2 regions of the Paenibacillus terreus genome follow, and region 1 is predicted to be linked to the other one. Evidence: riboswitches for the same ligand, from Rfam matches in the RefSeq annotation. Region 1 holds a riboswitch; the other holds the start of a gene.
What was found. A riboswitch is a leader RNA that binds a small molecule or an ion and turns the genes downstream of it on or off. The one in region 1 is predicted to bind glycine.

Region 2: linked by a shared signal. The riboswitch ahead of sdaAB (L-serine ammonia-lyase, iron-sulfur-dependent subunit beta) and the one ahead of gcvT (glycine cleavage system aminomethyltransferase GcvT) in region 1 are both predicted to bind glycine.

The regions. Positions count from the first base shown of each region.
Region 1 covers NZ_JBHIRX010000024.1:5,521-12,980, forward strand. The annotation lists gene ACE5KN_RS27795 (BglG family transcription antiterminator) at 1-1,855, opposite strand, end outside; gene ACE5KN_RS27800 (PTS mannitol transporter subunit IIBC) at 2,115-3,575, opposite strand; gene gcvH (glycine cleavage system protein GcvH) at 4,087-4,482, opposite strand; glycine riboswitch at 4,834-4,947, shown strand; glycine riboswitch at 4,948-5,041, shown strand; gene gcvT (glycine cleavage system aminomethyltransferase GcvT) at 5,133-6,236, shown strand; gene gcvPA (aminomethyl-transferring glycine dehydrogenase subunit GcvPA) at 6,278-7,460, shown strand, end outside.
Region 2 covers NZ_JBHIRX010000019.1:113,792-121,251, forward strand. The annotation lists gene ACE5KN_RS25775 (DUF445 domain-containing protein) at 1-889, opposite strand, end outside; gene ACE5KN_RS25780 (cupin domain-containing protein) at 1,097-1,558, opposite strand; gene ACE5KN_RS25785 (amino acid ABC transporter ATP-binding protein) at 1,897-2,625, shown strand; gene ACE5KN_RS25790 (ABC transporter substrate-binding protein) at 2,655-3,500, shown strand; gene ACE5KN_RS25795 (amino acid ABC transporter permease) at 3,574-4,233, shown strand; gene ACE5KN_RS25800 (amino acid ABC transporter permease) at 4,249-4,899, shown strand; glycine riboswitch at 4,994-5,108, shown strand; gene sdaAB (L-serine ammonia-lyase, iron-sulfur-dependent subunit beta) at 5,414-6,100, shown strand; gene sdaAA (L-serine ammonia-lyase, iron-sulfur-dependent, subunit alpha) at 6,126-7,028, shown strand; gene ACE5KN_RS25815 (Ig-like domain-containing protein) at 7,132-7,460, opposite strand, start outside.

The DNA of each region.
Region 1 (7,460 bases):
CCAACTCCAACGGTTCGCTCAGCCTGTACAGCGAAAGCGAAGGCGTGCGGATGTGTCTGCTGCGTGTGTGGAACAAGGCCAGCTGTGTATCCGGAATCACCTGACTGCCTTGCTGCTCTCTTTCGGCCAGAAGCTCTGCTACTGCTTCCGGGTCATGCACGGTTCCCCGCCCGACCTCGGAAATGCACATGGCGTATAAAACTTCATTCATATCCATTCCCCGGTTATCCAACGGGTAGACATGAAAATTCTGCACGATCCGCACAATCTCCTGCAGACTGTCCTTGAGCCCGACCAGCCACCCCAATCCTTGGTTCGGTTCCACAGTCTGCCCTTGCCTGCCGCTTACCTTCTTGAGTGTTATGTTCTGGATAAAATGACGCAGGCGGTCACTCTCCTCCTGCGTCAGCAGTGGACTGATTTTCAGATAACGATCCTTCTCAAGGGGCAGATCAACGGTCGAAATGACCAGATCGTAATCCTCCTTGGGAATGCGGGCCGCTTCGAACCATGACGCCCGGTCCACGATCTTGATTTGCGGAAGCTCCTTCGCAAGCCGTGTAGCCAGCAGCCGCGAAGAGCCTATTCCGCTGGTACATACCACAATGGCGCGCACCTCCCGCTGCAGCTGGCGCAGCCGCTCGATGGAAGCCCCGAAGTGCATGACCAGAAAGCCCACTTCTTCATCAGGCACATTCAGCTCGGTCATTCCCGACGCGGCCTCCTTGACCGCCTCGAACAGCTCGGCATAGTCCTTGCGGATCTGCTGCAGCAGCGGATTGCGAATGTCATTTCCTTCTTTCAGTCGTTTAATGACAGGCTCGACATGGGCAATCAGTCCTTCACGCAGGAGGCGATCCTCTCCAAAATGCACCCCTGCGTTCTCCTCCACTCGGCGGATCAGTTCATTCACAATTTCCAGCAGCACCAGATCATCCAGCGGCAGCAGCCTTGTCGAGCGATCCTCGGCGGAACGGAACAGATGTCTGAAATATTTTTTCTCCTGTTCAGGGAACTGAAGGGACAACGCAACGGACAATTCAGCGCATATTCGCTCCACCATAGCTGCCCGAACTTTAGCCTCTTCTTCATTGGCCCCCAGGATCAGCTCCGATTCCGGCTGCTCGACCGCAAAGCCCCGCCGGATGCGGGCGATGGCGACAGAAAGCTGAATCAGCAGTTCCATATATTTGCTCTCGACCATGTTTTCCAGCCATTTTTCATTCGGCTGCCACAAGGCGTTCTCTACCGTCAGCATCACATCTCTGCCGATGAGCTCCATCAGCTTATCCATGGCATGGGATGAGTGTCTGGTCGAATCCTTTCCGAACAAGTCGGATTCATCCAAATGCTCCAATCCCAGCTCTGATATGGCCCGCCTGATGTCCGTTTCCCTGCCTGTAATCTGCACACCGTATCCGCGCCTGCGCACAAGGGTAAGCCCATGCTTCTCAATCCAGGATTGCAGCTCGTCAAGATCATGGCTGACGGTAGCAACTGTTACCTTCAAATCAGCCGCCAGCGACATCAGCTTGATCGGCTCCCTGTCATCCAGCAGCATGCATAAGCTGTAAATCTTTCGCTCTTCTGCTGAATACTCTACCGACTCCGAGCGAAAAAGCTGCTGGCGAAGCTGGAAAAGCCGAGAGGGATCGGCATCCAAATGGATTCCGATCCCGGTTTTTTTTTCCAGCCTGACCCCATGGGGCTCCAGCCATTTCTCTACCGCACTCAGCTCGCGCAAAACGGTTCTCGTGCTGACATTGATGCGGGCGGCAATGTCGCCCGCAGTCACCTCTCTGGTCTGCTGCAGCAGGAATTCAAGAATTTCGCTTTGTCGTTTGGTAATATTCATCGTACCGTCCTCCCGATTTCGCTCTTGAACTGCCTGTGCGTATGACCCGAAAAACTTTACTGAAAGGCATTTCAAGTCAGTGTTCAAAAAGTCAGGTTTTCAGCACCGAGAAGGTTGAATGAAGCTAGGGACTGAGGAGCGGAGCGTACTTAGGGTACGTGAGCCCCGGAAGTCCCGGCTGAATTCAAGATTCGATGTCGAATCCGCTTCCTGACTTCCTTCGTGATCAAAAGATGACTTTTTGAACTACCTCTACGAATTATTTTTTCAGGCGTTCCACAAGCTCCTCATATTCAGGGCTCTTCAGGAAGTTGTCGATGGAAATATGCTCCGCATTCGGCGCAACCGTTTTAGCACGGTCAGTCAGCGTTTTCTGTGTGATTACGATGTCGGCATCCTGCGGAATTTCGCTGATTGCGGTGTTCGTTACGACCACATCCACGCCGGCCTGCTTCATTTTCTTGCGGAGAATGGATGCGCCCATGGCGCTTGATCCCATACCTGCGTCACAAGAGAATACGATTTTATTAACATCCGTTTTAACGACATTGTTGGAAGCCACTTCTGCCGCACGATCCGCTTCACGGTTATCGGCTGCTACAGCTGCATTACCTGTTTTGCCTTGGTTTTTCATTTCTTTCATACGCTCAGATGCATCTTCCAGGTTTTCATCTGTCTGTTTGCCTGTCTTCAGCAGAATTGCAGCAATGACGAAAGAGACAACTGCCGCTACAACAACACCGGCCAGCATCGGCAGGTAACCGCCTTTTGGCGTCATGATAAAGTAAGCAAAGATACTGCCTGGCGAAGGAGCTGCTACCAGACCTGCGCCTGTAATCATAAATGTAAACGTACCTGCAACACCACCGGCCATTGCGGCCAGGATCAGAATCGGTCTCATCAGAATGTACGGGAAGTAAATCTCATGAATACCGCCAAAGAAGTGAATGATCGCTGCACCTGGAGCAGATGCTTTAGCCGAACCGCGGCCCAGGAAGCAGTATGCAAGCAGAATGCCAAGACCAGGTCCCGGATTAGACTCCAGCATGAACAAAATCGATTTGCCCATTTGCGAAGCTTGCTCTGTTGCAATTGGTGTCAGGATGCCATGGTTAATGGCGTTGTTCAGGAACAATACTTTACCTGGCTCAATGATGATGTTGACGAGCGGGAGCAAGCCTGCATCCATCAGGAACTGAACTCCTGACGACAACACTTTACTGATCACTTCGATTACCGGACCAATGATCGTATGTGCAAGCAGGGCAAGAATGGCACCGATAATGCCTGCGGAGAAGTTGTTGACCAGCATCTCGAAGCCGGATTTGATTTTGCCTTCAACCGCTTTGTCAAACTGCTTGATTACCCATGCCGCGAACGGACCTGCGGCCATGGCGCCAAGGAACATCGGAATGTCTGCGCCGACAATGACACCGATCGTCATAATCGCGCCGACCACACCACCACGCTGTCCATGTACCATTGTACCACCTGTGTAACCAATTAACAGCGGCAGCAGATACTTGATCATCGGATCAACAAGCGTGGCAAAATTTTCGTTTGGAATCCATCCTGTTGGAATAAAGAGGGCCGTAATCAAGCCCCAGGCGATAAATGCGCCCATGTTCGGCATAACCATGCCGCTCAGGAAGCGTCCGAATTTCTGCACTCCAACGCGCAGGCCTCCGCCGCTTCCGGACTTAGCGTCCACTGAACTCATGTTGAAAACCTCCTCAATGTATTGAAACCTTCAGGTTAAGGATTCGTCAAAATTCGATACGAAATATAGGAATTTGTCGCTTTTTCTGATTTTGTCAAATCCTTAGGTAAAAGGCCTCATATCCTTTTGCTTACCTTCATCCTAATTGAAAACGGTATCTCCATCAATAAAATGAAAATGCAGTTTCGTCATGAACGTTGATGACAAAATTTAAATTTAAGATTCTCGGGGGAAGAATAGTATGCTCTAAATGCGATTCATATAGTCATACCTTAATATAAACGAACTTCGCCGGTATTAACCGCAATTTCCCTGAACATTATGTCTTGGTTCCAATGTTGTTGACCAAACGGCAAAAAGCATGGCCGCTGTATCTCACATGAGATATCAGGCTGCCATGCTTATCAATATGCTTGCAAAAACGAATATACGCTTGCATACACTTTATGTCGTTTTTCGAAAAAAAACGCAGTAAATAGGACAAATATCCTATTTTAGAGTGAATGCTTCATTAAGCCTCTTCCACAAGCCGGCTATACGCTTCTGCACTCAGCAGTTTGCTTACTGCATCATTAACGTCGCCATCCACCTGGATTTCAAGCATCCAGCCATCCTCGTACGGCGAACTGTTGACGAGCTCCGGCGAATCCTGCAGCGCCCCGTTCACTTTAAACACTGTGCCGCTTACTGGAGCATACAGATCGGACACCGTTTTGACAGATTCGATCGTACCCACGCTTGCGCCTGCTTCCAAAGTGCCGCCTTCCTCTGGCAGCTCGACAAACACAATGTCGCCAAGCTGGTGCTGCGCAAAATCGGAGATGCCGACCAGCAAGGTTCCTTCTTCCGTGATTTTCACCCACTCATGCTCTTCGCTGTACAAATAGTTTTCTTTAACTTCGCTCATGTATACCGCTCCATTTCCATTGGAATTTCCCACCATGAAAAGATTGTTCGCTTAGCAGCTCCTGCACCTTCTTGTTTTCAACGTAAGATTAAGCCAAGCAAGTTTCAAATGTCAATATTGCTTACAAAAAACCATTTCTTTTTTTCCGGATTAAAGCACTAAAGGAAGGGTAATGGCTTACATTTTGTTATCCATCTTAAAATATGACAAATTTATTGACATATGCCCGGTGATCGCGTATTAATGGATATAGATTGAATAGCGGATGAACGTATAGGGAGAGATTACCGATATTCCGGGAAAATGATGCGTCAAGGCGCATCTGTAACAAGCTCGGGCGGGGTGGCCGCATGGAGGATGAAGCCAGACTCATGCGTGTCTTGCAACCGTGGAATCAGCGGGTAACGCCGAAGGAGTAAGCCGGCAAGCGGTGAATCTCTCAGGCAAAAGGACCTTTACCGGACGCAACTCTGGAGAGAATCCGCGGCAGCGGGTCACCCAAGGGGAAACCTGTGAACCAACAGGGTAACTCTCAGGTATCAAGGACAGAGCTGAAGAATGGAATGGCTGGGAAGCCATGCACCGTTCTTTGGCCTGTCCTTTTTTGCTTTTTCATAAGCTGTGCCAACTCTTTTGCGAGGTGAATTGTGTTGACCGCATTGAAAAGAACACCGCTGTACCCGCTGTATGCCGGGAATCCCGGCGTGCGCTGCATTGATTTTGGCGGCTGGGAGCTGCCTGTCCAGTTCAGCGGCATTCAAAAGGAGCACGAGGCTGTACGCGAACGCGCCGGACTGTTCGATGTCTCCCATATGGGCGAGTTCAACGTTACAGGGGCTGAAGCAGAAAGCTTTCTGCAGCGTGTAACCACCAACGACGTGTCCAGGCTGGAAGACGGCCAGGCACAGTACACGCTGATGTGTTATCCCGATGGAGGAGTCGTGGACGACCTGCTTGTCTACAAGCGCGGCCGCCATTCCTACATGCTCGTCGTGAATGCTTCCAATATCGAAAAGGATTGGGAATGGCTGCTGCAGCATAAGCCCGCCGATGTGCAAATGGAAAATGTATCGGATCAAACTGCGCTGCTTGCCCTTCAGGGTCCTGCAGCAGCAGAGATCCTTTCCGGTGCCGTAGACAGCGATGTCACTTCACTCGGCCCCTTCCGTTTTGTTCAACATGCCAGCTTATTCGGGGCTTCTTCCGCCCTTATATCCCGCACGGGATACACAGGGGAAGACGGCTTCGAAATTTACTGCCGCGCTGAGGATGCCCCGCTGATTTGGCAGGGACTGATGAAAGCGGGGGAAGCTCACGGACTGGTTCCCGCCGGTCTGGGTGCACGGGATACGCTGCGCTTTGAAGCGAAGCTGCCGCTGTACGGCCAGGAGCTGTCTCCGACGATCTCCCCACTGGAGGCGGGACTGGGTTTTTTCGTCAAGCTGGATAAAGGGGCGTTTATCGGACAGGAAGCACTGCTTGCCCAGAAGGAGCAAGGTCCCTCCCGCAAGCTCGTTGGCTTGGAAATGGTGGACCGCGGCATTCCGCGTTCTCATTACCCGGTATTCGCGGAATCGGAGCAGATTGGCGAAGTGACAACAGGCACGCAGTCCCCTACCCTGAAGCGGAATCTGGGGCTTGCGCTGATTGACAGCCGTTTTGCCCAGTTAGGCACACAGGTTGAGGTGGAAATCCGGGGCAAACGCCTCAAAGCAGAGGTTATCAAGGCACCGTTCTACAAACGAACAAAATAGAGATAACCGGAACATTACGGATATTGAGAGGAGCGCAGCCAATGAATCAGCACAGATACTTACCGATGACCGAGCAGGATCGCGCCGAAATGCTTCGCACTGTGGGTGCCGACAGTATTGAGGACCTGTTCAAGGATATTCCCGAAAAAATTCGCTTCCGGGGCGAGCTCCCCGTTTCTTCCAGGCTGGATGAACGGGCCCTGACCCGTCATATGTCGGCGCTGGCCGGCAGGAATGCCAGCAGTGAAACCCACGCCAGCTTTCTGGGTGCAGGCATTTATGATCATCACATTCCGTCCGTCATCAATCATGTTATTTCCCGCTCGGAATTTTATACGGCCTACACCCCTTATCAGCCGGAAGTAAGCCAAGGAGAGCTGCAGGCCATTTTTGAATTCCAGTCCTATATATGCGAGCTTACCGGCATGGCGGTAGCCAATGCCAGTATGTATGACGGGGCCACCGCTCTCGCTGAAGCCGGCAATCTGGCAGCCGCCGCCACGCGCCGCAAGCGCCTTGTCGTATCCCGCGCCGTCCACCCTGAAGCCCGGCAGGTGCTGAACACTTACGCACATGGCCTTAACCTGGAGGTTGTTGAAGTAGGCTGCACAAACGGCGTTACCGATCCCGAGGCGCTCGCTGCTGCAGTAACAGAGGATACCGCAGCCGTGCTCGTGCAGAATCCGAATTTCTTTGGCTCCATTGAAAATCTTCGTCCAATGGCAGATTTAATCCATGCCCAGAAGGGTCTGCTGGTGGTCAGCTCCAATCCGCTTTCACTCGGATTGCTTGAAGCGCCGGGCAAGCTCGGAGCCGATATCGTGGTGGGAGACGCACAGCCACTTGGCATCTCCTCATCGCTCGGCGGGCCAACCTGCGGTTATTTTGCCGTATCGCAGGAGCATATGCGCCGCATCCCCGGAAGAATCGTCGGCCAAACAAAGGACCGCAACGGCAAGCGCGGCTTTGTTCTTACTCTGCAAGCACGCGAGCAGCATATCCGCCGCGAGAAGGCGACATCCAACATCTGCTCCAACCAGGCGCTGCTTGCCCTCTCTGCATCTGTATATATGTCCGTTATGGGCAGAAACGGCATGAAAGAGGTGGCGGAATTGAATTTGCATAAAAGCCGATACGCCCTTGAACGACTCACCTCCCTGCCTGGAGTAAAGACGGCGTTTACTTCCCCGACCTTTAATGAGTTCGTGCTCGTCCTGCCGCAGA
Region 2 (7,460 bases), on a different contig from region 1:
TCCAGGAGGCGGCTTGTTCATTTTTCCAATCATTCAGTCTGGTATGAACCGCGCTGTCCGACGCCAGCTTCTCAATCTGTCCCTGCAAGCCTGTCAGCAGGGCATCCCGTCGTGGATGATGCTCCATCTGCAGTTCATATACTCTTGCCAGCAGAAACTGGCGGATCATTTCCCCCATGCGCTCCTCATTAAGGTAGCCAAGAAACGCATTGACCGCGAACTGCATCAGCCCGCTTAGCTGCAAGCCCGAAATGGCCTGCATCCCCATCGTTCCCAGTGTCATGACGGACTCTGGCTTCACCAGCCAAGATTCCGCCTGCTCGAGCGCATAATCCAGCGCCTTCTGATCATAACCATGTTCAAATGTCTGCTTGGCCAGCGATTCGAGCAGTGCGCCCGCATCCAGGTATGTAATCTGCCTGCGGATTTCCTCTGTAATGACAGGAGCCATACTGTCCAACGGCAGTCGGCTGACGAGCCGTTTCGCCAGCGTATCGATGGCCTCCGCCGCTTTTGGGGATGCAAGCGCCTGCTCCGCCCCGTTCAGCAGCATTTCGGCCAGCTGAATATCCCTGATTTTGGCCGCGATGCTTTCTTTATTCAAAAGATTATTCTCCACCGTGCTCACCAGCGCATCTGTCAGCTTGCTCCGGTTCTTGGGAAGCAGCGCCGTATGCGGAATCGGAATGCCCAGCGGATGGCGGAACAGCGCCGTAACGGCGAACCAGTCCGCCAGACCGCCAACCATTCCGGCCTCGAATGCACCTGCCAGCAGGCGCACAGCGCCGTACTGCTGAAATGGAAGGGATGCCGCAAATCCCGCCCCCATTATGACAAGCGACCAGGTGGCCGCTTTTTTCGTCTGTCTTTTCTGTTTCGGTTTTGCCATGATCTATCCTCCAAATAGTGCCCCTATAACTGAAAATACCCTTTGGCACCATATTATCATCGTACGGCAAAAATCCCAAACTGCAGCCTTCATTATCAACCAACTTCTGCAGCAAGAAGTTTCGGTTCATGGCAAAAAAGGGACTTTCCGCCAGTCCCCAGACCATGCGTCAGTCCCTTTTTCTTAACTCCAATTCAGATTAATATGTCATTCCTGCGGACGGGAATACAGCTTGAAATCATCAAAATGGAAACCCGGGGCCACCACGCAAGTAACGAGCACAGGCTCATCGCCGAGCGGACGGGCTGTCTGCCATACGCCTCCCGGAACAAGCGCCTGCGGGGATTCTCCCTTCTCTACGTCAGCACCTACAATAATGACCGTTTCCTCGCCAGGCTCTTCGCCGCTGCCGCCCAGCTTCAGCTCAATGGGGCTCCCGCTGTGATACAGCCAGAGCTCATCGGAGTGCACTACATGCCACTCGGAAAATTCACCGGGATGGAGCAGGAAATACGTGGAGGACGCCGCAAAGCGGGGACCGGAATACGCATCCGGCAGCACCGGTTTCGGAATTTGGAAATTGGCCTTCCACATTTCCTTGTACCATCCGCCTTCAGGATGCGGTTCCATATGTAATGCCGCCACCAGCGGGGAAATAGGTTTACTCATAATAATTACCTTCCTTTATTAAAATATAGCCTTATTCAAACTGAAACGCTTCCTCTACTGTAAAACACTTACATGCATTTGTCACGCGGCAGTCGTGGAATACTATACTCCCTTTACTATATGCTTATGCTTCCATATCTTGATCTTGTGTTATCTTTCTTCACAGAAAATTCTTGAATTCCCCATAATATCATTGTATCATTAATTAACTATTATCTATGTGTTCTATTAGCTCACATAACAAAAATGGGTTTATTTTACAAACATATTATTAATATGAGGCGCATAGACACTAACTACTGAACCTGGAGCTTAACACAGATAAAGGGGGGCTCGTTCTGATTCAGTTTCGGAACGTCAACAAACATTACGGCAGCTTTCAAGTCCTAAAAGACATTAACCTGACGATCGAAGAGGGCCAAGTTGTTGTTATTATCGGTCCTTCCGGTTCCGGCAAAAGCACGCTGCTCCGCTGCATGAACCGTCTGGAGACGATCTCCGGCGGCGAGCTGTTTGTCGACGGAGTGGCTCTTCATGACAAGAAAGTGGACATCAACAAATTCCGCCGCAACATCGGAATGGTGTTCCAGCACTTTAATCTTTATCCGCATAAGCGGGTGATCGATAACATCGTACTTGCTCCGACCAAGGTGCTGGGGGTATCCAAATCGGAGGCCACCGCAACAGCCATGACTTATTTGAAGCGGGTCGGCATTGAAGACAAGGCACAGAGCTACCCATCCCAGTTGTCCGGGGGGCAGCAGCAGCGTGTCGCCATCGCAAGGGGGCTTGCCATGAAGCCCAAGGTTATGCTATTTGATGAGCCGACGTCAGCTCTCGACCCCGAGACGATTGGCGAAGTGCTTGATGTCATGCGCTCTCTTGCCCATGACGGTATGACAATGGTTATTGTAACCCATGAAATGGGCTTTGCCCGCGAGGTTGCCGACCGGGTCATTTTCATGGATCAGGGTCAAATCCTGGAAGACAGCACACCGGCCGAGTTTTTTGCCGAGCCGCGTGAAGAACGCGCACGCACGTTCCTTAGCCGTTTGATCAACCACTAAATATATAAGCTTGAAAGGGGTTCATGTTCATGAAAAAAGCTTTGAAATGGAATGCACTTTTACTGCTTGCCCTCTCTTTCGCTCTGGTACTCGCCGCATGCGGCAACAATGGTTCATCCGACACAACTACCGGTTCTTCCGGTGAGTCCGGCGGGAAAGCGGAAAGTGCGCTGGAGGCTATCAAGGCACGCGGCAAGCTCGTTGTCGGCGTTAAGAGCGACACGAAGCTGTTCGGCCTGAAAAACACAAGCACCGGTGAAATCGAAGGCTTCGACGTGGATATCGCAAAACAAGTCGCAAAGCATATTTTCGGTGACGAATCCAAAATTGAACTGAAGGAAGTTACTTCGAAGACCCGTATTCCGCTTCTGCAAAACGGTGACATCGACATGATCGTCGCTACCATGACTATTACGGAAGAACGCAAACAGCAGGTAGACTTCAGTGACGTATATTTTGAAGCAGGCCAGTCCCTGCTCGTTCCGAAAGGCAGCCCCATTACCGGCGTAGATTCTTTGACTAAAGGTACAACCGTCCTGGCCGTCAAAGGCTCCACCTCCGTAAAAAATATCAGGGAAAAGGCCCCGGATACCGAAGTACTTGAATTTGAAAATTATCAGGACGCCTTCAACGCGCTCAAAGCCAATAAAGGCGACGCTCTGACCACAGACAACGCAATTCTGCTTGGCATGCAGCAGCAGGACCCGAACTTCCAGCTGGTCGGCGGCAACTTCACTGACGAACCATACGGCATCGCAGTCAAGAAGGGCTCCACCGATTTGCTGCAGGCGGTAAATGAAACGCTGACTGACCTGAAATCAAGCGGCGAATACGACAAACTATACGAGCAATGGCTTGGCGTTAAACCTGAATAAGAGAATGGCGGAAGGAGCCGCAGCAGCGAGCTCCTTCTTTCTTGCCATCCGTTAACGGAGGTGTGATCCGCACATGCTAACTTTTGACGTTAATGTCCTGTTCAATTATTGGGACCTGTACTTGGAAGGTTTCCTGAACACCATCAAGGTCAGCTTGATTGCTCTTGTGGCAAGCTTTCTGCTTGGAGCCTTGATTGCCATTTTCCGGATAGCACCCTTCAAACCGCTGAATTGGCTTGGGACCGTTTATGTGGAAATCTTCCGGAATATTCCGCTGTTGATTACGGTCTATATCTTCTATTTGGGCCTTCCCCCCCTCGGCATCAACCTTGACGGTTTTGCTTCAGGCACGATTGGATTGTCCATTTATACTGCCGCTTATATAGCGGAAGCCATACGGGCAGGCATTCAAACGGTGCCCAATGGCCAGATGGAAGCAGGGCGTTCGTCTGGCTTGACGTACAATCAAACGATGATCCATATCATTATGCCGCAGGCCATCAAGATTGCGCTGCCGGCCATGGGCAATCAGTTCATCAATCTGTTCAAGAACTCATCCATTCTCGCTGTCGTTGCCGGCGCGGATTTGATGCTGATGTCCGACCGGATCAATTCGGAGACATTCTTGCCTGTCAGCGTTTATGCGTTCACCGCTTTATTATATCTGGTCGTTACCCTTCCACTCAGCTTTATCATGCTGTACCTGGAAAAGCGGCTGGCCAAAACATCTTAAGGAGGGAAGCTTGTTATGGATTTTGTAGGGTTATTTTCCGGACCTAACGTAAAATTTATACTGCAGGGCTTCCTCCTTACGTTGGAAGTCGGCATCTGGTCCATCGTTATCAGCACGATTGCGGGCATCATATTCGGAATATTACGTTATACCCGAATTCCTGTTATTTCGCAGGCGGCTGCCACCATTATTGACCTGATTCGCAATCTGCCCTTACTGCTCATCATTTATTTCCTGTTCCTCGTCCTGAAGCCGCTCGGATTTGATGTCGATTTGAAATGGTCCGCCATCATCGGCTTGTCCATTTTCGAAGGGGCCATGATTGCCGAGGTTGTGCGCAGCGGCCTGAAATCGGTCGACAAAGGGCAGATTGAAGCCGCACGGTCTTCAGGTTTGAATTACATTCAGACACTATGGCATATCATTCTCCCGCAAGGGCTGCGGCGCATGATACCGCCTCTGGTCAGCCAGTACATTTCATTGATGAAGGATACTTCGCTGGCGGTCATCATCTCGCTGCCTGAGCTGACACACAGCGCACAGATTGCGGGCGCTCAGAACCAGTCGTTCGTTGTTCCAGCCCTGCTGTTTGCAGCTTTCCTGTATTTTGCCGTGAACTACAGCATGTCTCTGATTGCCCGGAAGCTGGAAGTACGGACCCAATGAGCAGTCATGAGCTAGTCATGGGCCAGTAAGCATTGACACGCTTACAGCTATCCTTTACTCTTAATTTAAAGCATTGAATTGAATATCGCCGCGGATGAGGCTGACGGGAGAGACCTGATCGATTTTTAGGATACAGGGCACCGAAGGAGCAAGCTGCACGGCACCCGGCCGGCAGTTAATCTCTCAGGTACATGTACCGCCAGCTGACGCAGCTCTGGAGAGAGCGTTTTTTTAGCCACCAAAGGGGTAAGACGGGGCATGCCTGTCAGAAACTCTCAGGTACAAAGGACAGAGACAAGGGGACTTTTCCTTGTTCTGTCCTTTTTTCTGCGCTTACATATTTCGTAGGAAAAACGTCTATCGATGTACATTCACAGAAGACAGACTGCGTTTAGCGGTAGTTTTTCTTGCGATTTCAAGAAGCTCATGCCAAGAAGTTTATCTTTCTGAAATCTTATTAATTCTATGATCTTAAGTTAATGAATACTGCACCATATTAAGGAGGAATGGATAAGTGCGCTTCAAGGATGTTTTCTCCATCATCGGCCCGGCCATGACGGGCCCGTCAAGCTCGCATACGGCCGGTGCCGTGCGTCTTGGCCGCATGGCCCGGCACTGGCTTGGCGGGGTGCCCGAGCATGCCAAAATGACACTGTACGGCTCTTTTGCGGATACTTACAAAGGGCATGGAACCGATCTGGCCCTGCTGGGTGGGCTGCTTGATTATGACACGGATGATGCCCGCATTCCGGACGCCGAACAGTGGGCAGAGCAGGCCGGAATGACCTTTGAGTTTGCGACCAGCGGTCTTCCTGCTCCCCACCCCAATACCGTCCGTTTTGAGCTGCAGCGTGGCAGCGAGAAGCGAACGCTGCTCGGTTCATCCATTGGCGGAGGAAATATAAATGTGCAGCAGCTCAATGAGTTCCGTGTCAATTTGACGGGTGAGTTCCCCGCTCTGATCCTGCTTCATTCCGATAAGCCGGGCATGCTCGGAGCTGTAACCTCATCGCTCGGGGCGGCGGGGGTGAATATCGCTTATATGCATGTGGATCGCAAAGGGCGTGATGGTGAAGCTTTAACCGCCATTGAGACGGACAGCGCTGTCCCTGAACAGGTCATCACAGAGCTGCAATCACTAACCCATATGTATGAAGTGAGAAATATTGATATCCGCAGCAAAAACAGGCGGCAGCCATAGACGATATTAAAAGGAGCAAAAACCTATGCGTTTCAGTCATCTTCACGAAATCAGCAAGATCTGCAGGCAGGAGTCCAAAACAATCAGCACATTAATGATTGAAGAACAATCCAGAGAAACAGACATTCCCGTCCAGGACGTAGTCAGCCAGATGGCTGACTACTATGGGGTTATGAAAGAAGCCGTGCGCCGCGGTCAGACGGAGAATACCGTGTCGCGCAGCGGCTTAACTGGCGGGGATGGCAAACGGGTGGCGGATTATCTCCGGTCGGGAGAAACCTGCTCAGGAGATGCCTCTGCGCTCGCTATGGCTTACGCCCTTTCCGTCTCCGAGGTGAATGCCTCGATGGGCCGGATTGTAGCTACACCAACAGCCGGCTCCTGCGGTGTCATTCCAGGAGTGTTCATCAGCGCCCAGGAGAGATTCGGATGGACGGATGAGCATATGGTTCGCGGTCTCTTCACGGCGGGAGCCATCGGATACGTGATCGCCAACAACTCATTTATCTCCGGCGCCGAAGGAGGCTGCCAGGCCGAGATCGGCTCCGCTATCGGCATGGCTGCAGGCGCCATGGTCGAGCTGCGCGGCGGCACCCCCGAGCAGGCGGTTCATGCTGTCGGTCTGGCCCTGAAAAACACGCTCGGCCTCATCTGCGATCCCGTAGCCGGTCTCGTCGAGATCCCCTGTATTGTGCGCAACGGGCTCGGGGCCGTTACGGCCCTGGCTGCAGCCGATATGGCGTTGGCAGGTGTACGCAGCGCCATTCCCTCGGATGAAGTCATTGATGTCATGCTTGAAGTGGGCAGCGCCATGCCTGTCCAGCACCGGGAAACCGCCAAAGGCGGCCTTGCCCAGACCCCGACAGGCCGGCGGATGACAGAAGCGCTGGCTGGCAGCCGCAAGACAGATGTAAAGGATGAGAATTAGTTCCCACTTCTTGATTCGGCAGCGTACAATACCCGCCATCGTGCAGTACAGCAAAAAAGGCCGTCCCGTTTCACCGGGAGCGGCCTTTCTAATCATAACCCAATTATTTCTCTGTCACATTGACAACAATCTTTGCTGTCTTGCCTGCAAACTTCAGGGTGACGTTGGTTTTGCCTTTGCTGATGCCTTTGATCACTCCGTCTTTGGCCGTGGCCACCAGAATTCTGGCGGAGGTCCATACTCCTTTTTTCGTTACGTCCCCCTCCGTACCGTCCACATACGTAGCCGTTCCGGTTAATTGTACCTGCTGGCCAACGGTTAGGTTCAGCAGCACTTCGCTGGTTTCAAGGTATTTCAATGCGTCCACTGTAACCGGCACTTTGACCGTTTTACCGCCGTATTTTGCAGTAATAGTGGTTTTGCCATACCCGG